4 regions of the Nonomuraea sp. NPDC050547 genome follow, and region 3 is predicted to be linked to each of the others. Evidence: riboswitches for the same ligand, from Rfam matches in the RefSeq annotation. Region 3 holds a riboswitch; each other region holds the start of a gene.
The links. Region 3 has a riboswitch for cobalamin ahead of ACIBHY_RS14005 (ribonucleoside-diphosphate reductase subunit alpha). Riboswitches for the same ligand answer to the same signal wherever they lie in the genome.
Positions count from the first base shown of each region.

Region 1: another riboswitch for cobalamin. It lies ahead of ACIBHY_RS34465 (CbtB-domain containing protein); the one in region 3 lies ahead of ACIBHY_RS14005 (ribonucleoside-diphosphate reductase subunit alpha).
Region 2: another riboswitch for cobalamin. It lies ahead of ACIBHY_RS04485 (ABC transporter substrate-binding protein); the one in region 3 lies ahead of ACIBHY_RS14005 (ribonucleoside-diphosphate reductase subunit alpha).
Region 4: another riboswitch for cobalamin. It lies ahead of cobN (cobaltochelatase subunit CobN); the one in region 3 lies ahead of ACIBHY_RS14005 (ribonucleoside-diphosphate reductase subunit alpha).

Region 1 covers NZ_JBITGW010000015.1:278,679-284,210, reverse strand. The annotation lists gene ACIBHY_RS34480 (putative cobaltochelatase) at 1-715, opposite strand, end outside; gene ACIBHY_RS34475 (histidine phosphatase family protein) at 712-1,401, opposite strand; gene ACIBHY_RS34470 (CbtA family protein) at 1,440-2,189, opposite strand; gene ACIBHY_RS34465 (CbtB-domain containing protein) at 2,202-2,363, opposite strand; adenosylcobalamin (AdoCbl) riboswitch at 2,392-2,539, opposite strand; gene ACIBHY_RS34460 (hypothetical protein) at 2,569-3,741, opposite strand; gene ACIBHY_RS34455 (SigE family RNA polymerase sigma factor) at 3,738-4,229, opposite strand; gene ACIBHY_RS34450 (YbaB/EbfC family nucleoid-associated protein) at 4,360-4,659, shown strand; gene ACIBHY_RS34445 (hypothetical protein) at 4,656-5,532, shown strand, end outside.
Region 2 covers NZ_JBITGW010000001.1:956,473-962,004, reverse strand. The annotation lists gene ACIBHY_RS04490 (FecCD family ABC transporter permease) at 1-562, opposite strand, end outside; gene ACIBHY_RS04485 (ABC transporter substrate-binding protein) at 571-1,581, opposite strand; cobalamin riboswitch at 1,621-1,743, opposite strand; gene ACIBHY_RS04480 (PepSY domain-containing protein) at 1,870-2,481, shown strand; gene ACIBHY_RS04475 (fumarate reductase/succinate dehydrogenase flavoprotein subunit) at 2,509-5,160, opposite strand; gene ACIBHY_RS04470 (ABC transporter ATP-binding protein) at 5,161-5,532, opposite strand, start outside.
Region 3 covers NZ_JBITGW010000005.1:36,250-41,781, reverse strand. The annotation lists gene ACIBHY_RS14015 (ArsR/SmtB family transcription factor) at 1-137, shown strand, start outside; gene ACIBHY_RS14010 (Bug family tripartite tricarboxylate transporter substrate binding protein) at 223-1,149, shown strand; cobalamin riboswitch at 1,174-1,375, shown strand; gene ACIBHY_RS14005 (ribonucleoside-diphosphate reductase subunit alpha) at 1,488-3,650, shown strand; gene ACIBHY_RS14000 (ribonucleotide-diphosphate reductase subunit beta) at 3,689-4,645, shown strand; gene ACIBHY_RS13995 (mechanosensitive ion channel family protein) at 4,700-5,532, shown strand, end outside.
Region 4 covers NZ_JBITGW010000015.1:288,200-293,731, reverse strand. The annotation lists gene ACIBHY_RS34510 (precorrin-2 C(20)-methyltransferase) at 1-859, opposite strand, end outside; gene ACIBHY_RS34505 (precorrin-8X methylmutase) at 859-1,479, opposite strand; gene ACIBHY_RS34500 (precorrin-3B synthase) at 1,476-2,573, opposite strand; cobalamin riboswitch at 2,565-2,770, shown strand; gene cobN (cobaltochelatase subunit CobN) at 2,801-5,532, shown strand, end outside.

The DNA.
Region 1 (5,532 bases), on a different contig from region 3:
GCGCGGACTCCTGGGCGGTCCACCGCGCCACGAACTCCTCGGGTGAAGCGTCGTAGGCCATGCGCCGCCGTACCACCTCGGCCCGCTCGTCCGGGTCCCGCGACGCCTTCACCTCGACGGTCAGTCCGAACCGGTCGAGGAGCTGGGGGCGCAGCTCGCCTTCCTCCGGGTTCATGGTGCCGACCAGGAGGAAGCGGGCGGCGTGCCGTACCGACACGCCTTCGCGCTCGACATAGCAGGTGCCGAGCGCGGCGGCGTCGAGCAGGAGGTCCACGAGGTGGTCGTGCAGGAGGTTGACCTCGTCGACGTAGAGCACGCCGCGGTGCGCGCCCGCCAGCAGTCCCGGCTCGAACGCCTTCACGCCTTCGGTCAGCGCGCGTTCGACGTCGAGCGAGCCGACGAGCCGGTCCTCGGAGGCGCCGACCGGCAGTTCGACCAGGGAGGCCGGCCGCCGGTGGCGGTGTTCGCCGGGGTCGTGCGGCCCGTCGGGGCAGTCCGGGTCCGGCGCGGCCGGGTCGCAGGCGAACCGGCAACCGGCCACCACGTCCACCGACGGCAGCTGGGCGGCCAGCGCGCGGACGATCGTCGACTTGGCGGTGCCCTTCTCCCCGCGGACGAGCACGCCGCCCACCCGGGGCGAGACGGCGTTGAGCACCAGCGCCAGCTTCAGGTCGTCGAGCCCGACGACCGCGCTGAACGGGTAGGTGGCGATCAAGAGGTGACCTTCCGGTGTTCGAGGGCGTCCCGGTTGACGTGGGCGACCCGCCAGCCGCCGCGGGTGACGGCCAGCTCGGTGGTGGACAGTGGCGCGAGGTCGAAACGGGCGGCGTGCAGCGGGGGCAGGCCGAGCGCGTGGCCGAGCGCGGCGCGGATGACTCCCGAGTCGCAGATGACCAGGAACGGCCGCCCGCGCCGGCCGTCGAACCTGGCCCGCGTCTCGTCGAGCCACCCCGTGACGCGCGCCGTCATCCGGTCGAGGCTCTCGCCGCCGTGGGGTGCCGCGCCGGGGTCGGCGAGCCAGCTCGCGAGCGCGTCCGGCTCCTCCTGGGCGACCCGCGTGTACGGCAGGCCGCCCCACCGGCCGTGATCCGCCTCGGCCAGCGCGTCGACCACGATGGGCGCGAGCCCCATGGCCGAGGCGGTCTGCAACGCGGCCACCGACGGCGCGACGAACGCCGCCCCCGCCTGCCCGGCCGTCAGTATCTCCCCAAGCCCACCGGGCTCCGCGTCGCCGGACACGCCGGGCTCGCGGAGTTCGCCGGGCTCGCGGAGCTCGGGCCGGGTGCCGGGTCCCGCGTATGACGCCGTCCTGGCCAGGTCGGCGGTCCCGGCCAGAAGGGCGGCCTTCGCCAGGCTGGCGCGATCGGCCTGCTCCGGCGCCGGGAAGCAGGCTGTGCGCATGCCTGGTGTGCTGGCATGCCGTACGAAAAGCACTCCGCTCAGCTCGGTGCGGCGGCTGGGACGGCGGCGGTGGTCCGGCGGGCGGCGCGCTCGCCCGCCCAGGCGAACAGCGCCCCGAACGCCGCCCAGAACACCAGCTGTGTCCCCAGCGACGCGAGCCGGAACTCCCACAGCAACGTGGCCGGAAAGCCCGCGGGCACCTCGTCGACCCGCGGCAGCAGCGCCAGCGCGGCGACCACCGGCACGAGGAAGGTCACGACGGTGACGCTCCAGCGCGCCCACGGACCACCGGTGACCCGGCGCCCACTGGCGACCGCGATGGCCACGGCGGCCAGGCCCACCAGCACCATGACCACGTAGAGCAGGGTCCGGCTGCCGATCGTGTGGGGGTCGCCGACGGCGGGCGGGTTGGCGGGATATTTCAGGAAGGGCAGCAGGACGATCGCCAGATAGGCCGTGCCCGCGGCGGCGAACGCGAGGGCGGGGTCCGACCTGGGCCCGACCCGTCCGCGCAGCCCGGCCACGACCAGGCCGAAGATGCCGCCGACGGCGAGACCGTAGAGGCCCGTCGCGAGGAACAGCCCGGCTTTCTGCACCGGCCTGCTGACCTCGGCCTCCTCACCGTGATGATCGTCGGCGGGCGCGGCGGGCGCTGCCGCCGCCGCGGCCTCTTCCAAAGCGATAGCGCTGTCGACGTGGGGCTCCCCCGCCAGGAAGGCGAAGGCGCCCGCGAACAGTCCGGCCAGCAGGCCCAGGAGCAGGCCTCTGACCACAAGGGTGCGCACCATCGTGCCCGGCCTCTAGTGGCAGGGCACGCCGAGCAGGTGGCGCCCGTCGTGCATCAGCTCGTGGAGCAGGGTGCCGGTCTGTGAGACCGCGCCGTTGTCCATCAGGACCAGGTACGCGATCAACAGGAACAACGGCACGCTCAGCAGCCAGGGCCGCAAACGGGGAAAGGGCACGGACGTCGAAGTGGTCCCACCACTCATCAAGGCCTCCTCAGGGATGACGCGTCCCAACAGGTGAGGTCACGGCCGTGAGGTGACCTGGCTCCCGGGATCTACGTCCCGGATACAGTGGCGCGTCCGCACCGGCATCTCACCGGATTTCCCCTGACAGCCGTGAAATCTACCGGAACGTATCCTTTCCTCCGGTTCTCGTCAACAGTCACGTGATCTTCGAGAGGTCGATGATCACGTTTTCGCCCTTGAGCGAATAGTGCACGAGCCGGCCGTCGCCGACGCCCGGGTGAACCACCTGCATCCCGCCATCGTCGCCGGGCCGGATGCCGAGGTCTCCCGAGCGGCCCGTGGCCAGGTCGAGCAGCGCCTGACCGCGGCCGGCCGAGTCGAACCGCACCGTCATGAACCGGTCCGCGGCGATTCCGGGCATAGGGATCTCGGGCAGGTCCCGCTCCTGGGTGCCGTCGCGCAGGCGCATGAAAGCGGTCCGGTCCGGCCTGGCGCCGACGCAGGTGAGCACGCCGCACCGCACCCAGGTCTCGCCCGCGCGCACCACCGCCCTGTTCGTCTCGCCCGTCTCGGCGTTGACGATCTCCTCGTAGCTGGTCTCGCCGTTGGGCGTGTAATCGCTCGGCGTCCCCGCCCATGGCCAGCTCAGGATGTGGTGCCGCTCGGCCCCCCGCACCGCCTCCACCTTCCCGCCCCCGAGGGGGAGGGTGGAGACGCCGCCGCCGTCCATCACGGAGAACGCCAGCCGGTCACCGGCCACCGCCATCGTGTCGACCCGTCCCGGCACGGTGGCCAGGCGCTCCGTGCTCCCGCCTTCGAGCGGGACCGACCACAGGCCGGTGCCGCCGTCCTCGATCGTGCTCCAGAAGACCCGGTCCGTGCCGATCGTCCAGTTGCTGGCGAAGACACCCTTCGGCGTGCGGATATTGGTGATCTTCCGGCTCGTCCGCGCCTCCAGGTCGTAGGCGTAGATCGCGTTGGCCTTCTCGTGGCTCTCCCACGTCTCGAACAGCACGGACCGGTCGCCGATCAGCTTCAGCGGGCGGATCTTCGCGCCGCCGCGCAGCTTGCCGGGGATCTTCGTGACGGCCGCCGGCCACACCTTCTCCACCGGCTCGGCCTCGGTGATCCGGGCCGGGGTGGAGGTGGGACGGATCGCGGGGATCGGCTGCCGCGGAGGTTCGCCGCGCAGCGCCACCGCGGCCCCTCCGGCGATCACCACGACCGCGACCGCCGCCATCAGCGCGTTCGCGCGGATCCTGCGTCGCCTGGACCGGCCGGCGATGTGCGCGGGCAGGCCCTGGGGGGCGTGTGGCGCGCGCTCGGCGGCGTGTCCGAAGGTGGTGCGCAGCTCGTCTTCCAGAGTCATCGGGCGCTCCCGTTCGTGGCGGAGGGGCGGTCGATCGCCGAGCGGAGCCTGCTCAGCCCGAGCGAGGCGTGGCTGCGGACCGTCCCCTGGGAGATGCCGAGCACCCCGGCGATCTCCGCGTCGGTCAGCTGCTCGTAGTAGCGCAGGACGAGCACGGCGCGCTGCTTCTTGGGCAGCCCTTCGAGCGCCTGCCAGAGCCCCTGCTCGGACTCCGAGGGCAGAACGTCCTCGTGCGAGGTCTCCGGCAGGTCCCAGCCGAGCCGTTCGCGCCGCCGTAACCGCCAGGTGCTGATGTGCAGCCTGGCCATGGTCACCCGCACGTAGCTCTCCGGGTCGCGTTTGCCACGCACCCGCGGCCAGGCCCGGTGCAGCCTGATCAGCGCCTCCTGGGTCAGGTCGGCCGCGTCGTGCGGGTTGCCGCTGAGCACGTACCCGTAACGCAGGAGCGCGTCGGCGCGCTCGGCGACGAACGCCGCGAAGTCGTCCACCCTGGCCTCACCCTTCTTCCGTCCATCACATCCCAGACGCACGAAGGGCGGATTCTGTTGAATGTGAGGTGAAACGCTTTACCTACTAGTTCAGTTGCCAATACCGGTGTCACGATCTACGTTGGGCCGAATGACAGACGAGCTGGACCGGATGTTCGCCGAGTTCCACGGGGAGATCGCCCGACTCCAGGGACTCCAGCAAGAGATCGAGCAGGTACGCGGCCGGGGTGAGGCCGCCGAGGGCCGGGTCGTCGCCGAGGCCACCATGACCGGCGCCCTGGCCGGGCTCACCATCGACCCCCGCGCCATGCGGCTCGGCTCCGACGAGCTGGCCGCCGCCGTCCTCCAGGCCGCCGCCGCGGCCGCCCGCGACGCCGGTGATCAGGCCAGGGCGCTGGCCGAGCCGTTCACCCCCGACGTGCTGCGATGAAGATCAACCCCACCCGCGCCTCCATCTACGGCTTCGGCGCCCTCGGCATCACCGCCTTCGTCTTCCAGATGCTCGCGGTCGACTACCCGGAAGGCGACCCCGACCGCGCCCGCCAGGCCCGAGACACCTGGCTACGGCTGGCCGAACGCGTGGAGAAGAGCTCCGGCAACACCTACCCCGCCGCCGAGTCGGTCTGGCGGCGCAACAGCGGCGAGGGGGTGGACGCCTTCAAAAGGACGGTCACCGCCGGCCTCTACCCGATGCCGCCGGCCCTCGGCTACCCGGGCAAACTGGCCGCAGCCTGCCGCGCGAACGCCGGGGCCTGCGACGACTTCGCCGAGATCGTCGAGACCGTACGGCACGCCTACTGGACCATGGCCCTGGCCAACCTCGCCAGCTTCATCTTCATCACCACGTTCCCGTGGCAGGCGGGGGCGGCGTACCAGATCACGCAGTTCCTCATGCGCAGGGCGCAGGCGAAGCTGCTGTCGAAGCTCCTGGAGCACGCGGTCGCGCGGGTCGTGCTGGCCAAGCTGACCGAGTACTCGATCGGCAGCGCCTTCTTCGCCATCGGCGACGTGGGCGTGGTCGCCGGGGTCAAGGCGGCGCGGGGCGAGGACCCGGGCTCGCTCGGCGACAACGCCCGGCAGGCGCTCAAGGAGTTCGCCGCCTCGGTGGCCTTCTACGGCGCCTTCGACGCGGCCATGCCCGCGGCCAGGGCCGTGACCAAGAACCTCGACCTGCAGTACTTCATCGGCCGCATGGCCGGCGGCTCCGTCGGCTACGGCCCCAGCTACGACGCCATGAACGGCCAGGGCGGCGAGGACCTGATCCCGACCTGGAAGGAAACGCTGGGCCGGATGCTCCTCTACT
Region 2 (5,532 bases), on a different contig from region 3:
CCGAGTCGGCCTTGTGCGGGTCGTTGGAGGTGACGATGAGGAAGCTGGCCACGGCCGACAGCACCTCGGCCGTGGCGACTCCGGCCAGCACCAGCCGGATCGTGGTCATCCGGCCGCCCGCTCTGGCCAGGCCGTACACGAGGAAGAGCGCGAGGAGGGCGCCGGCGAAGGCGGCCAGGGGCAGCGTCAGCGCGCCGAACACCGACAGGTTGAGCACCATCACGGCGACCGCGCCGACGGTGCCGCCGGAGGAGACGCCGAGCAGCATCGGGTCGGCCAGCGGGTTGCGCACCAGCGCCTGCAGGGCCATGCCGCAGACCGACAGCCCGGCGCCGACGACCGCGCAGAGCAGCACCCGCGGCAGCCGTACGTCCATGACGATCGTCTCGCGCACGGCCGGCCAGGTGGGCTCGCCCAGCGGCAGCCGGAGCCGGTGCAGCAGGATCGACCAGACCTCCCCGAACGGCAGGCCGACCGAGCCCGCCGCGACGCCCGCCGTCGCGGCCAGCAGCAGCGCGGCGGCGAGCACCGCGAGGATCAGCGGGTACGGCGCACGCCGCACCGCCCGCGTCACTTGAACCGGTCCGGATGGATCTGCCGGGCCAGCGCCTCCACCCCGGCCGGCACCCGCACCCCGAGCACCGCCGACGACAGGGGCAGCACGGCGAACCGCTGCTTCTTGATCGCGGGCACGTCCTTGAGCGCTGGGCTGGCCAGCAGGAACTTCTTCTTGGCCTCGACCGTGGTCTGGCCGTAGTCGTAGATGACGATGACCTCGGGCGCGCGCTCGGCGACCTGCTCGAAGGAGACGTTTCCCCACGCCTTGGGCAGGTCGGCGAAGAGGTTGGCCCCGCCGGCCAGTTTGATCATCTCGTTGCCGATCCCGGCGCCGCCCGCGGTGAAGGCGGTCTTGTCGCCGGAGTCGTAGACGAACACCTTGGCCGGCTCGACGTCGCCGAGCTTCTTCGCAACGCCGTCCAGGACGGTCCGCATGGCGCCGATCTGCCGCTCCGCGCGCTCGCCGACGCCGAAGACGCGGCCGATGGTACGGATCTCCTCCTCGGCCTGGGCCGCGGTGACCGGGCCGTTCGGGCATTCCTCGGAGTTGACGTGGGTGTCGATGCCGGACTTGGCCAGCACGTCCCGGCCGCGGCCCTCCTTGGCGTCGAAGGCGCTCTCGAAGCCGCCGTAGACGAAGTCCGGCTCGGCCGAGAGCAGCGCCTCGAAGGAGGGGTACTCCTTGGCCAGTACCTTGATCCGGTCATAGGCGGCCTTGTACTCGGGCAAGATCGCGTCATCGAGGTAAGCGGTGCCCGCCATCGACTTCTCCAGCCCGAGCGCGAGCATGATCTCGGTGGCGTGCTGGTTGAGCGCGACGGCCCGGCGGGGCGGCCGCTCGTAGGTGGTGCTGACGCCGCAGCTGACGACGGTGACGGGGAATCCCGCGGGGACTCCGGCCGCCTGTTCGGCGGCCGGTGCGGGAGCGCTCGCACAGCCGGCCAGCAGGGCCGAGGCGACGAGCAGGGGTACGAGCGCGCGCGGGCTCGCGGGGAAGGGCATGCCGTCCACCGTTCCTCTCATGGGGAGATCCGCCCCAAGGTCGTGAGGTGGCGACCGCGTGAGTCTCCTGGCTCTCGGGTCAACGCTCACCCCGGCCTTCCCGCCCGCAAGGGCAGTGGCTTCGTCGGGGCTCGCTCGCCGATCACAGTGGCGGGACCGCGCCGGATTCACACCGGCTTCCTCGATCCGCCGTCGCCTATTTCGGGATCTATCGTGGCATATCCGGAGGGCTGCCAACCAGGCCGTACGCCTTCATGATCTACTGACCTGCGGGAATGCCGAGGAGATATTCGGGGCAGCGTGCACCTCATGGGGGAAAATTCTAAGAAGCACGCTATTCGCGCGGCCGCGGCCGCCGCCGCGCTGTTCACGATCACGGCCTGCGGTTCCGGGGGCGCCCAGAACACCGCCGGCCTCGCCGTCCAGAGTCCTGCCACACCGCCGGCCGATCCCAGCGACATGGGCTCGCCGGACGCCGGTACCGGTGCCGACGACGTCAAGAAGGCGGGCGAGGCCGCGCTGGCCGCCGTGGAGGGCACGGTCACCGGCCTGGACTCCGACGAGGGCGTGTGGAAGGTCACCATCATCGGCGCGGACGGCGCCGAGAGCAAGGTCCGGGTCGACGCGATGACCTGGAAGGTCGTCGGCACGCCGTCGGCGGAGGCCGACGACGACGCGGAGAAGGCCAAGCACAAGGCGCAGGCCGAGGCGGCCAAGACCACCTACTCCGACGCCGCGGAGAAGGTCGCCGGCGAGTACCCGGACGGCAAGATCACCGAGCTGTCCCTGGACAGGGACAACGGCACGGTGGTCTGGGAGGCCGACGTGACCGCCGCAGACGGGACCAAGGCGAAGGTCAAGATCAAGGCGGACGACGGCAGCGTGGTCTCGCCGTCAGCCGAGCCGGAATCGACCGGCTGACGCACATGACGGGCTGAGGAGGCGGCGCTACCCGGCCAGCGCCCGTCGCGCGTAAGCGCGCACGTCCGCGTCCGGATCGCCCAGCGCCGCCTCCAGTGCCGCGCCCGCTTCGGCCGTGTCCGCCCAGCGGGTCAGTGCCAGCACGGCCGCCTTGCGCACGTCGAGGTTCTCGTCCGACAGCGCCGCCACGAGCGGCGCCGGCGCACTGGCGCGGTCGGCGGCGGCGAGCGCGCGGGCCGCGCCCACCCGCACCTGCCACCGCGGGTCGTCCATCGCCTGTACGGCCGCCGCCACCAGCGGCCCGCCCGCACCGGCCGACGACTCCAGGGCGGCGGCCCTGACCAGCGGGTCGGCGTCGGCGGCCAGCGTCTCCAGCACGGGCGCGGGCTTGCCGATGATGCCGAGCCCCTTGGCCACCCAGACTCGTACCTCCCGCGACGGGTCGCCGGCGGCGGCCGCTACCAGGTCCGGCTCGTCCAGCGAGACCAGGCCGCGGATGGCCTCGATGCGCACCCGGTGGTCGGCGTCGGCGATCGCGGCGGCGAAGACGTCTCTGCCGCCCAGGCGCAGCGCGCGCAGCAGGTCCAGGGCGGTGGCGCGGACGAGCGCGTCGCCTCCGGCCAGCGCCGCGTCCAGGTCGAGGGGCGGGCGGAGCACCTCGGCGAGCTCGCGCAGGCCGGTGGCGGCGGCCCGCCGTACCGTGCCGTGCTCGTCGGCGAGGGCGGCGACCAGGGCGGGGCCGGCGCCGTCGGGGACGGTCTCGGTGCGGGTGGCGATCGCGGCCCTGCGCACCTTGGGGTCGGGGTCGGCCAGGTAGGGGGCGAGCTGCTCGGTGGTGGGCTGTTCCTCGGCCAGGCGGTGCAGCTCGAGTATGCGCGGGGAGCGGCGGCCCACGCCGGTGCGCTCGGTGGTGACGGGGGCGGCCCGCCGTACCGGGGCGGAGGTGTGCGCGGCCAGGACGGCGGGGGCGGCGGCGGACGGCGCGAACTCCTCGACCGGGACCAGGTAGGGCTCGACCGGGCGCTTGAGGAACTCCATCGCGCCGTCGGCGCGCTTGCGCAGGTTCAGGTGGAACAGCCACGCGCCGTCGTCGCGGGCGGGCAGGTCGGCGCGGTCGTGGTAGAGGCCCCAGCGGCTCTCGGTGCGGGTGAGGGAGGCGCGGGCGGCCATCTCGGCGCAGTCGCGGATGAAGTCCACCTCGGCGCAGCGCATCAGCTCGTGCGGGGTTCGGGCGCCCATCGAGGCGATCTCCTCGCGCATGCGCTCGAACGACTCCAGCGCGAGGTCCAGCCTGGCGGCGGTCTTGGGCGGGGCGACGTAGTCGTTGACGAAGCGGCGCAGCTTGTACTCGACCTGCTGCTGGGGCGGCCCGTCCGGGTTGCGCAGCGGGCGGTAGACGAGTTCGTGGGCGGCGCTCACCTGCCCCTGCGGCAACGTCGCGGGCACGGGCGTGGCCGCGGCGGCGGCGTGGGCTCCGGCCAGGTCGCCGAAGACGAAGGCGCCGATCATGTAGTTGTGGGGGACGCAGGCCAGGTCGCCCGCCGCGTACAGGCCGGGCACGGTGGTCCGGCCGTGCTCGTCCACCCAGACGCCGGAGGCGGAGTGGCCGCCGCACAGGCCGATCTCGGAGATGTGCATCTCGACGTCGTGGGTGCGGTAGTCGTGCCCGCGCCCGGCGTGGAAGGTGCCCCTGGTCGGCCGCTCGGTCGAGTGCAGGATCGTCTCCACCGCGCTGATCGTCTCGTCCGGCAGATGGGTCAGCTTCAGGTAGATGGGGCCGCGGGCCGAGGCGATCTCGGCCGCCACCTCCGCCATCATCTGGCCCGACCAGTAGTCGGAGTCGACGAAGCGCTCGCCCCTGTTGTTGACCTGGTAGCCGCCGAACGGGTTGGCCACGTACGCGCAGGCGGGCCCGTTGTAGTCCTTGATCAGCGGGTTGATCTGGAAGCACTCGATGCCGCTGAGCTCGGCCCCGGCGTGGTAGGCCATCGCGTAGCCGTCGCCGGCGTTGGTGGGGTTCTCGTAGGTGCCGTACAAGTAGCCGCTGGCCGGCAGGCCGAGGCGGCCGCAGGCGCCGGTGGCCAGGATCACCGCGCCCGCCCTGACCGTGACGAAGGCGCCCGAGCGGGTGTCGAATCCGGCGATCCCCACCGCCCTGCCGTCGTCGACCAGGACCCTGACGGGCATGACACGGTTCTCGATACGGACCTTGTCCCGGATGTCGCGCCTGCGCAGCACCCGGTAGAGGACCTTCTTGACGTCCTTGCCCTCCGGCATCGGCAGCACGTAGCTGCCCGAGCGGTGCACGCGCCGCACGGCGTACTCGCCGTACTCGTCCTTCTCGAACTTCACGCCGTAGCGCTCCAGGCGGCGGACCATCTCGTGGCCGCGCGTGGCCGTCTGGTAGATCGTCTTCTGGTTGACGATGCCGTCGTTGGCGCGGGTGATCTCGGCGACGTAGTCCTCGGGGGTGGCCTTGCCGGGGATGACCGCGTTGTTGACGCCGTCCATGCCCATGGCCAGGGCGCCGCTGTGCCGTACGTGGGCCTTCTCCAGGAGCAGGACGTGGGCGCCGCGCTCGGCCGCGGTGATCGCGGCCATCGTGCCGGCGGTGCCGCCGCCGACGACGAGCACCTCGCACTCCAGCTCCAGGCGCTCGCTCAGCTCGGGGATCTTCATCTACAGCTCCTTCAGCACGCGGGCGCGCAGGTCGTCGCGATCGTCTTCTGGGCGGACCTCGATCACCGCGCGCAGCGCGCCGCCGCCGATCACCGCGACGCGGTCGCCGAGCAGCAGCGCCTCGTCCACGTCGTGGGTGACGAACACGACGGTGGCGCGGGTCTCACGCAGCACTCCGAGCAGGAGCCGCTGCATCTCGGCGCGCGTCTGCGCGTCCAGCGCGCCGAAGGGCTCGTCCATGAGTACGGCCCGCGGCGCCCCGGCCAGCGCGCGGGCGAGTTGCACCCGCTGCCGCATGCCGCCGGACAGCTCGCGGGGCAGCAGGCCGGCCGACCCGGTGAGGCCCACGCGGTCCAGCCAGGACGCCGCCGC
Region 3 (5,532 bases):
CCAAGGAGGGGTTCGACGCCTTCTTCGAGGAGTACATCGCGCTGCTGTCCAAGTACAGTCACCAGGCCGACGACGCGCCCCCGGACGCCCGCCCGCTCTACATCAGGTTGTTCGCGCTGCCGGCCGATGAAACGTGAAGAGTGCCCCCCGATGTGTAACACCGTGTGATCTGCCAATAACCTCATGTAATGGGAGGTCTATCGGGGTTCGGGGAGGGGCATCATGCGGCGTCGGCAGTTCTTCGCACTCGGGCTCGGCCTGGCCGCCTGTGTCTCCGGATGCGCCGGCGCGGGTGGCGGCGCGAACGGCCTCGGCCCCGTCGGCGTCGTCCCCGGCGGTGAGCGATGGGCCGCGGTCGCACAGGCGCTCTACCGCACCCTGCGCAGGACCGGCTACCCCGCCACCGGCACGGGCGGCACGACCACCGTCACCGTCACCGGCCTGCCCGCGCTGGCCGCCGCCGAGCTGAACGACCAGCGCCCCATGCACGTCGCCACCACGCCGCTGGCCAGGCTCACCGGCAACGTCGAGGTGCTGGTGGTGCCGGCCAACTCACGGCTGAAGGACTTCGACGCCTTCGCCGCCCACCTGCTGGCCCAGCCGGAGCGCACCTACCTGGCCGGCGGGCCCCTGGGCGAGCCCGATCACCTGCTGTTCGGCCTGGTGGCGCAGGGGCTCGGCGTGGACGTCAGGAAGATCGACTACACCGGCTACCCGGGCGCCCAGGAGGTGGCGGCAGCCATGCAGGGCGGCAAGGTCGCGGCGGCCACCGGGCGGCTGCGCGACTGGCGGGCCCGGCTCGACTCCGGCCGGATCAGGCCGCTGGCCGTCTCCTCGGCCGCCCGGGTCCCCGGCGTCGACGCCCCCACGCTCCTGGAGTGCGGGGTTCGCGTCGACTTCGCCGACTGGTGCGCGGTGGTCGGGCCCGCGGCGATGGACGGCGAACGGCGGGGCGCCGCGGTGCGCATGATGGAGGAGGCGACCCGGTCGGCGCCGTGGCACGAGGCCTGCCGTAACGGGGGCTGGGAGGCCATCCCGCTCAGCGGCGACGACTTCTCCACATGGCTGGCCACCGAGTCCGCCCGTACCCGCAGAGTACTCCGTGAACTCGGCATGCTCGACACGCCGAGCACAACATACCGGGGATAGTTGCGGGATCGGCCACTAGATGTAGGATCCTGCACTGTCGCTGGTTCGCCTCCCCGGAGGCGGAGCAAAAGGGAACCTGGTGCGATTCCAGGGCTGCCCCGCAGCGGTAAGCGGGAACGACCGCCGTCATCAGCACTGGACCATGGTCCGGGAAGCGACGGCCAGTAGGACTCACGCGTTGAGACGCCCGCGAGCCCGAAGACCTGCCAGCGGTTGTCCTGTCCATTGGGCCTCGAGGGAGGGCCCGGGGGCTGCGCGGCCGGGGGATCTCCGTACTTGCCGTGTGCGCTCTCGCGTGCCCTCGCAGGGGGAAAGCTCGCTCGCGAGGAGTGTTGCACGTGACGCAGATCGTTGAGATGGATCGGCGGCTGGCCATCGAGGAGGCGGCGGCGCGCGTGATCGCCGACCCGGCCAACTCCCGGGTCGCCGCACGGTTGCTGGCCGAGGAGATCGCCGACGAGGCGGCGGGCCACGGTGTCCGCTCGTTCTCGGACTCCGTCGCCGCCACGCACGCGGCCGGGCTCATCCAGGACGCGCTCGCCGGTTTCGTCCGGGAAAATCGTGAAGAGCTGGACGCCCTCATCGACGCCGACGCCGACGAGCGGTTCGAGTACTTCGGCCTGCGCACCGTCTACGACCGCTACCTGCTGCGCCACCCCGAGACCCGCAAGGTGCTGGAGCGCCCGCAGCACTTCATGCTCCGCGTCTCCTGCGGCCTGTCCCAGACGGTCGGCGAGGCCGCCGAGCTGTACGCCTTGATGTCGACGTTGTCCTATCTGCCGTCTTCTCCGACCTTGTTCAACTCCGGCGCGCGCCGGCCGCAGCTGTCGTCGTGCTTCCTGCTGGACTCGCCCCGGGACGAGCTGGAGTCCATCTACGACCGGTACGGGCAGGTCGCCCGCCTGTCCAAGTACGCCGGCGGCATCGGCATCTCCTGGACCCGGGTCCGCTCGCGCGGATCGCTCATCAAGGGCACGAACGGGCACTCCAACGGCATCGTGCCGTGGCTGCGCACGCTCGACTCCTCCGTGGCCGCCGTCAACCAGGGCGGCCGGCGCAAGGGCGCGGCCTGCGTCTACCTGGAGACCTGGCACGCCGACATCGAGGAGTTCCTGGAGCTGCGGGAGAACACCGGCGAGGACGCCCGCCGTACCCACAACCTGAACCTCGCCAACTGGGTGCCGGACGAGTTCATGCGCCGCGTGGAGTCCGACGGCGTGTGGTCGCTGTTCGACCCCAAGACGGTCCCGCACCTCACCGACCTGTACGGCGACGCCTTCGACACCGCCTACCGCGCCGCCGAGGCGCAGGGCCTGTACACGCGGCAGATGCCGGCCCGCACCCTGTACGGCCGGATGATGCGCACGCTCGCCCAGACCGGCAACGGCTGGATGACCTTCAAGGACGCCGCCAACCGCGTCTCCAACCAGACGGCCAGGCCGGAGAACGTCATCCACCTGTCCAACCTGTGCACCGAGATCCTGGAGGTGACCAGCGACGGCGAGACCGCGGTCTGCAACCTCGGCTCGGTCAACCTGGCCGCCCACGTCACCGGCGCCGGCCTGGACTGGGAGCGCCTGGCCGGCACCGTCCGCACCGCGGTGCGCTTCCTCGACCGCACCATCGACCTGGGCTTCTACCCGACGCCCGAGGCCGAGAAGGCGAACAAGCGGTGGCGGCCGATCGGGCTCGGCGTCATGGGCCTGGCCGACGTGTTCTTCGCGCTGCGCCTGCCGTTCGACTCGCCGGAGGCGCTGGCGCTGTCGACCAGGATCGCCGAGGAGATCGCCCTCGCCGCCTACGCCACCTCCGCCGATCTGGCCGTCGAGCGGGGCCGGCACCCGTCCTACGACGACACCCGCGCCGCCCAGGGCGTGCTGCACCCCGACCACTACGGCGTCGGCGCCTCCGAGCGCTGGGACGCGCTGCGCGCCAGGATCGCCGAGACCGGGCTGCGCAACTCGCTCATGATCGCCATCGCGCCGACGGCGACGATCGCCTCCATCGCCGGGTGCTACGAGTGCATCGAGCCGCAGGTGTCCAACGTGTTCAAGCGCGAGACGCTGTCGGGCGAGTTCCTGCAGGTCAACCGGTACCTGGTGCGCGACCTTCAGGAGCGCGGGCTGTGGACGCAGGACCTGCGCGACGCCATCAAGCGGGCCGACGGCTCCGTCCAGGACATCCCCGGCATCCCGGATGAGCTGAAGGTGCTCTACCGCACCGCGTGGGAACTGCCGCAGAAGGCGCTGATCGACCTGGCCGCGGCGCGCACGCCGTACATCGACCAGTCGCAGTCGCTGAACCTGTTCATGGCGACGCCCACCATCGGCAAGCTCTCCTCGATGTACGCCTATGCCTGGAAGAAGGGCATCAAGACCACCTACTACCTGCGCTCACGACCGGCCACCCGGATCGCGCAGACCACCGTTCAGACGACCCCCGTCCAGGAAGCGATCGCCTGCTCCCTGGAGAACCCCGAGTACTGCGAGGCGTGTCAGTAATGCTGCTAGACCCCGGAATGGACCTGACGCTCCGTCCGATGCGCTACCCCGACTTCTACGAGCGCTACCGGGCGGCCATCCGCAACACGTGGACGGTCGAGGAGGTGGACCTGCACTCCGACCTGGCCGACCTGGCCAAGATGTCGCCGCAGGAACGCCACCTGATCAACCGCCTGGTCGCCTTCTTCGCCACCGGCGACTCCATCGTGGCCAACAACCTGGTACTCAACCTGTACCAGCACGTCAACGCTCCTGAGGCGCGCCTCTACCTGTCGAGGCAGCTGTTCGAGGAGGCGGTGCACGTGCAGTTCTACCTGACGCTGCTCGACACCTACCTGCCCGACCCGGACGAGCGGGTCAAGGCGTTCGCCGCGGTGGACAACATCCCCTCCATCCGCGACAAGGCCGAGTTCTGCTTCCGGTGGATCGACTCGCTGTCCAGCCTGCAGCGGCTGGAGACGCGGGAGGACCGGCGCACCTTCCTGCTCAACCTGATCTGCTTCGCCGCGTGCATCGAGGGCCTGTTCTTCTACGGCGCCTTCGCCTACGTGTACTGGTTCCGCTCCCGCGGCCTGTTCGGCGGCCTGGCCACCGGCACCAACTGGGTCTTCCGCGACGAGTCGATGCACATGGAGTTCGCCTTCAGCGTGGTGGACACCGTGCGCGCCGAGGAGCCGGACCTGTTCGACGACGAACTGGGCGAGCAGGTCACCCAGATGATCGAGGAGGCGGTCACGGCCGAACTGGCCTTCGCCCGCGACCTGTGCGGCGACGGCATCGGCGGCATGAACGTCGAGCACATGCGCGAGTACCTGGAGTACGTGGCCGACCAGCGGTTGTCCAGGCTCGGCCTGAAGAAGAAGTACGGCACCGCCAACCCGTTCGCGTTCATGGAGCTCCAGGACGTGCAGGAGCTCGCCAACTTCTTCGAGCGCAGGGTGTCGGCCTACCAGGTCGCGGTCGAGGGCAACGTGTCCTTCGACGAGTCCTTCTGAGATCTCCGGCACCATAGGGGGAGTGTGATTTTTCGCGACAGGTGAGGAGTGACTGTGTCGACCTGGGCGATCCTGGCCCTCTCGGTGGCAGGGGCGATCATCGTCGTGGAGGTGGCCCGCAGGCTGCTGTCCAGGGCGGGCGCCAAGTGGGGCCTGGCCAGGCACCTCGTCGAGCACTGCACGTGGGCGGGCTACGCCACGGCCGTGGTCATCGCGGCCAACGTGGCCTTCGTGCCCGCCATGTTCGGCGGGACGCCCCAGGAGCGGACGATCGGCGAGAGCGTCGACCGGGTGCTCGGGCTGATCACGATCGCCTGCGTCACCTGGCTGATCGTCGGCGCCTCCTACGCCGTCACGGATGTCATCCTCGACCGCCTCGTGCTGGTCGAGGGCGAGCGCAACCGCCGCGCCCGGCGGATCATGACGCAGATCGCGCTGGTCCGCCGGGTCGCCACCGCCGTCATCATCGTCGTGGCGCTCGGTGCGATGCTCTTCTCCTTCCCGCAGGTACGCGCGCTCGGCGCCGGTCTGCTCGCCTCGGCGGGCATCGCCGGCGCGATCGTCGGCATCGCCGCCCAGTCCACGATCGGCAACATGCTGGCCGGGCTGCAACTGGCCTTCAGCGACGCGCTGCGCCTGGACGACGTGGTCGTGGTCAACAACGAGTGGGGCCGCATCGAGGAGCTCACGCTCACCTACGTCGTCCTGCGGCTGTGGGACGAGCGGCGGCTGGTGCTGCCGGTCTCGTACTTCACCACGAACCCCTTCGAGAACTGGACCCGGCACGGCAGCCGCGTCCTGGCGGTGGTTCACCTGCGGGTGGACTGGGCGGTGCCGGTCGACGCCCTGCGCGAGGAGCTGTACCGCTTCATCCAGGAGAACCCGCT
Region 4 (5,532 bases), on a different contig from region 3:
ACGGCCGCCCGGCGGGCCCGAGCCCGACCACGACGACCTCGCCCGGCCCCTGCCCCGCCGGCTTCTCGGGCACGAACGTGTGCTCGGCCGGGCTCGGCAGCAGCGCCAGCGAGAAGTACGGGACGCCCTCGGGATCCACGTCCTTCAGCGGCGCGACCCGCTGGGCGCCCATGGTGGCGCGTTCCACGTACCAGGCGTCGTCCAGCCGTCCGGCCTCGGCCAGCGCGTCGCGTACCTTCTCGAAGGTACGGCCCAGCTTCAGCACCGCCGCCGAGTCGGTGGCGCGCAGCTTCTCGGCCAGCACCTCGCCGGGCAGGGTGCCGGGCAGCACGGTCAGCGTCTCGTCCCGCTCGACCAGGGGACGGCCGAGCACCGCCGACGCCCCGCTGATCGAGGTGACGCCCGGCACCACCTCGGTCGGGTAGCGGTGGGCCAGGCGCTTGTGCATGTGCATGTAGGAGCCGTAGAAGAGCGGGTCGCCCTCGCTCAGCACCACGACCGTCCGCCCGGCGTCGAGGTGGGCGGCGAGCCTGGCGGCGCACTCGACGTAGAAGTCGTCCAGCGCGCCCTGGTAGCCGCCCGGGTGGTCGGTGGTCTCCGTGGTCAGCGGGTAGAGCAGCAACTCTTCGATCTGCCCTTCCCGCAGGTACGGCAGGGCGATCGAACGGGCGATGCTGCGTCCGTGCCGGGCGGCGTGGTAGGCGATGACGTCGGCCTCGCCGATCAGCCTGGCCGCCTTCACCGTGATCAGCTCCGGATCCCCAGGTCCGAGCCCCACCCCGAAAAGCCGCCCGGCGCCCGCCGCCCGCTCGCTGTCCGCCGCCGGCTCTCTGCCCGCCGCGCGCTCGTTGTGTTCCATCACTCCACCTCGCTGGCGATGGCGTTGACCGCCGCCGCCGTCATCGCGCTGCCGCCGCGCCTGCCGCGCACCACGAGGTGCTCAAGCCCGCTCTCGGCCAGCGCCTGCTTGGACTCGGCCGCGCCGATGAACCCCACGGGAATCCCCAGCACCGCCGCCGGTCTCGGCCCGCCCTCCGCGACGATCTCCAGCAGCCGGAACAGTGCCGTGGGCGCGTTGCCTATCGCCACGACGGAGCCGTCCAGCCGGTCGCGCCAGAACTCCAGCGCCGCCGCGCTGCGCGTGGTGCCGAGCTTCTCCGCCAGTTCGGCCACGCCGGGCGCGCCGAGCGTGCAGATCACCTCGTTGCCGGCGGGCAGCCTGCGCCTGGTCACGCCGGAGGCCACCATCATGGCGTCGCACAGGATCGGCGCCCCCGCCCCGAGCGCCGCGCGCGCGTCCCCGACCACGCGCGGCGACCAGCCGAGATCGCCGACCAGGTCGGTCATCCCGCATGAGTGGATCATCCGCACCGCCACCTGGGCCACGTCGGCCGGGAGCCCGGACAGGTCCGTCTCGGCGCGGATGGTGGCGAACGAACGCCGGTAGATCTCGGCGCCGTCGCGTATGTAGTCGCTCACTTCTGCCTTTCTTGGTATCCGTCGCCGGTCGCGACCATCTCGACGACCCGGCCCTTGGGCAGGCCGCAGCGGCGCTCGCAGCCTGCCCAGTGCACGGGCAGTTCCGGGCGGCGCTCACGGGCGGCCACCCACTGGGCGGCGTCGTGCTGGACGTCGGCCAGGGACTTGGCGCAGCCGGGGCTGCCGGTGCACGCGCTCACCCCTGTCCAGGGGGAGTCCGGGTCGGTGACCAGGCCGGATCCGGTCAGGTCGGGTGCTTCGGCGAGGTCGAGGAGCACGACGGTACGCCAGGGCGTGAGCCGTACCGGGACATCGAGGTCGGCGAGCAGGCGCGCCTGGGCCGCGGTCAGGCGCCCGAGCGGGACCACGGCCTCCACCGCCACCCGCCCGTCCGGCAGCGCGACCACCCCGGCCCCGCGCGCCCGCTGCGGGGAGGCCACCGCGGCGGCGGCCTGGACGCGGGCGGCGCTGAGGCGGGCGGCGACGCGGGCGGGGCCGTCGGGGAGTTCGGCGACGCGCCAGGCGCCGCTGTCCGCGCGCTCGGCCAGGAAGGCTCGCGCGGCGGCCAGGAGGATGTCCACTCCGTCGCCGGGCGTCGAGAAGGGCGTACCGGCCAGCAGGATGCCGTCCTCGACCAGGGTGACGTCGGCGCCCAGCGAGGCGACGTCGCCGGTGCCGTCGTCCAGGGCGAACAGGAAGCGGCCGGGCAGGCCGGCCAAGGCGGGGTCGGCGCACAGGGCGCGGTCCAGCGCCTCCACGAGGGGGTGGGTGGCGAAGCCGGTCAGCCGCCCGCCGAGCGGCGAGGCGACGATGTTGCGCACCCGCTCGTGCGTCGGCGAGGGCAACAGGCCCACCGCGGCCATCCGGTCGGCGAAGACCGCCGGAGATTCCACCGCACGCACCTGGACGTTGGCGCGCGAGGTCAGCTCGATCCCGCTCGCGCCAAAGGCGGCCAGCTCACGCAGCTGAGCTGGGGTGATGGCACCGCCGGGCAGGCGGATCCTGGCCAGCGGGCCGTCCGCCGCGGCGTGCGTCTGTAGCGCTCCCGGACAGGCATCTGGGCGGAGACGTCCGGAAAAGTCGGCTATGGACACGATGAGGATGGTAACGCCAGTAGGCTCACCCTTAGGCGACGGCAATGGGAGGAAGCCGGTGAGAAACCGGCGCGGTCCCGCCACTGTGACCGGGAAGCGAACCCCACCACAGGCCACTGTCCAGCGATGGGCGGGAAGGCCGGGGTGAGCATGGATCCGGGAGCCAGGAGACTCCTGCCGTCGCGACACCTGCGAACGGGGCGAGGACCCCGAGGGAGGACTGCGGCGTGCCTGGCGTTCTGCTGCTCTCTACATCCGACACCGACCTGCTGAGCGCGCGCGCCAGCGGCGCTGACTACCGCCTGGGCAACCCCGCCAGGTTGCTCACCGACGACCTGCCCGCGCTCGTGGACGGCGTCGACCTGATCGTGGTCCGGCTGCTCGGCGGCCGCCGCGCGTGGGAGGAAGGCCTCGACGCGCTGCTCGCCGGCCCACGCCCGGTCGTCGTGCTCGGCGGCGAGCAGGCCCCCGACGCCGAGCTGATGGAACTGTCCACGGTGAGCGCGGGCGTCGTCGCCGAGGCGCACGCCTACCTCGCGCACGGCGGCCCCGCCAACCTCGCCGAGTTGCACGGCTTCCTGTCCGACACGGTCCTCCTGACCGGGTACGGCTTCGCCCCACCGGCCCCCATGCCCTCCTGGGGCCCGCTGGAGCGCGACTCCAAGGCCACCGAGGGCCCCGTGATCGGCGTCCTGTACTACCGGGCCCACCACGTGGCCGGCAACACCGCGTTCGTGGAGTCCCTGTGCCGGGCGATCGAGGAGTCGGGCGGCCGGCCGCTGCCGGTGTACTGCTCCTCGCTCAGAACGGCAGAACCGGCGCTCCTCGACGTCCTGCGCACCGCCGACGCCCTGGTCGTGACCGTCCTGGCGGCGGGCGGCTCCCGTCCGGCCACCGCGGGCGCGGGCGGCGACGACGAGGCGTGGGACGTCGGCGCGCTGGCCACCCTGGACGTCCCGATCCTGCAAGGACTCTGCCTGACCAGCGGCAAGAAGGAGTGGGAGGACAACGACGACGGCCTGTCCCCGCTCGACGCCGCCTCGCAGGTGGCCATCCCCGAGTTCGACGGCCGGATCATCACGGTGCCGTTCTCGTTCAAGGAGATCGACGAGGACGGCCTGACCGTCTACACGGCCGACCCCGAGCGAGCCCGCCGCGTGGCCGGGATCGCGGTGCGCCACGGCCTGCTCAGGCACACGCCGCCGGCCGAGCGGCGGCTCGTGGTCATGCTGTCGGCGTACCCGACCAAGCACTCCAGGGTCGGCAACGCGGTCGGCCTGGACACCCCCGCGAGCACGGTCGGGCTGCTGGCCAGGCTGGCCGAGGCCGGCTACGACCTCGGCGAAGGCTTCCCCGGGGTCGCCGAGCAGGACGGCGACGCGCTCATCCACGCGCTGATCGCCGCCGGCGGCCAGGACCAGGACTGGCTGACCGAGGAACACCTGGCGGGAAACCCGGTGCGCATCCCCGCCGCCGACTACGAGCGCTGGTACCGCACACTGCCCGCGGACCTGCGCGCCGGCATGGAACGGCACTGGGGTACGCCGCCCGGCGAGCTGTTCGTGCACGAGGGCGACATCGTGCTGGCGGCCCTGCGCGCGGGCAACGTGGTGGTCATGGTCCAGCCGCCGCGCGGCTTCGGCGAGAACCCGATCGCCATCTACCACGACCCCGACCTGCCGCCGAGCCACCACTACCTGGCCGCCTACCGCTGGTTGTCGGCGGAGTTCGGCGCGCACGCGATGGTGCACGTCGGCAAGCACGGCAACCTGGAGTGGCTGCCCGGCAAGTCGGCCGGGATGTCGGCCTCCTGCGGCACCGACGCCGCGATCGGCGACCTGCCGCTCATCTACCCGTTCCTGGTCAACGACCCGGGCGAGGGTACGCAGGCCAAGCGGCGGGCGCACGCGGTGCTGGTGGACCACATGGTGCCGCCGATGGCCAGGGCCGAGTCCTATGGCGACATCGCCCGCCTGGAACAACTCCTGGACGAGCACGCCTCCATCGCCGCCATGGACCCGGCCAAGCTGCCCGCGATCAGGGCGCAGATCTGGACGCTGATCCAGGCCGCCCGGCTCGACCACGACCTGGGCATGGCCGACCGGCCGCACGACACCGAGTTCGACGACTTCATCCTGCACGTGGACGGCTGGCTGTGCGAGGTGAAGGACGCGCAGATCCGCGACGGCCTGCACGTGCTCGGCCAGGCGCCGGAGGGGCCCGCCCGGGTGGGGCTGGTGCTGGCGATCCTGCAGGCCAGGCAGATGTGGGCGGGCAAGGAGTCGCTGCCGGGTCTGCGCCAGGCGCTCGGGCTGACCGAGGACGGCAGCGCGTCGCTGAAGGACGTGGACCGGGTCGAGGCCACCGCCCGCGCGCTGGTGGAGGCGATGGAGGAACGCGGCTGGACGGTGGAGGCCGCCGCGGCGGTGGCGCCCAGCGCCGAGGTGGAGCGCATCCTCCGCTTCGCCGCCACCGAGGTCGTGCCCAGGCTGGCGCGTACCACCGACGAGATCGACCACGTCCTGCACGCCCTGAACGGCGGGTACGTCCCCGCCGGGCCCAGCGGTTCGCCGCTGCGCGGGCTGGTCAACGTCCTGCCGACCGGCCGCAACTTCTACTCCGTCGACCCCAGGGCGGTCCCGAGCCGGCTGGCGTGGGAGACCGGCCAGGCCATGGCCGACTCGCTCCTGGAGCGCTACCGCACCGACACCGGCGACTGGCCGCGCTCGGTGGGCCTGTCGGTCTGGGGCACCAGCGCCATGCGGACCGCGGGCGACGACGTGGCCGAGGTCCTGGCGCTGCTGGGCATCCGCCCGGAATGGGATGAGGCCTCCCGCCGCGTGGCGGGCCTCGCGCCGATCCCGCTGGAGGAGCTCGGCCGCCCCCGCATCGACGTGACCGTCCGCATCAGCGGCTTCTTCCGCGACGCCTTCCCGCACGTCGTGGCGATGCTCGACGA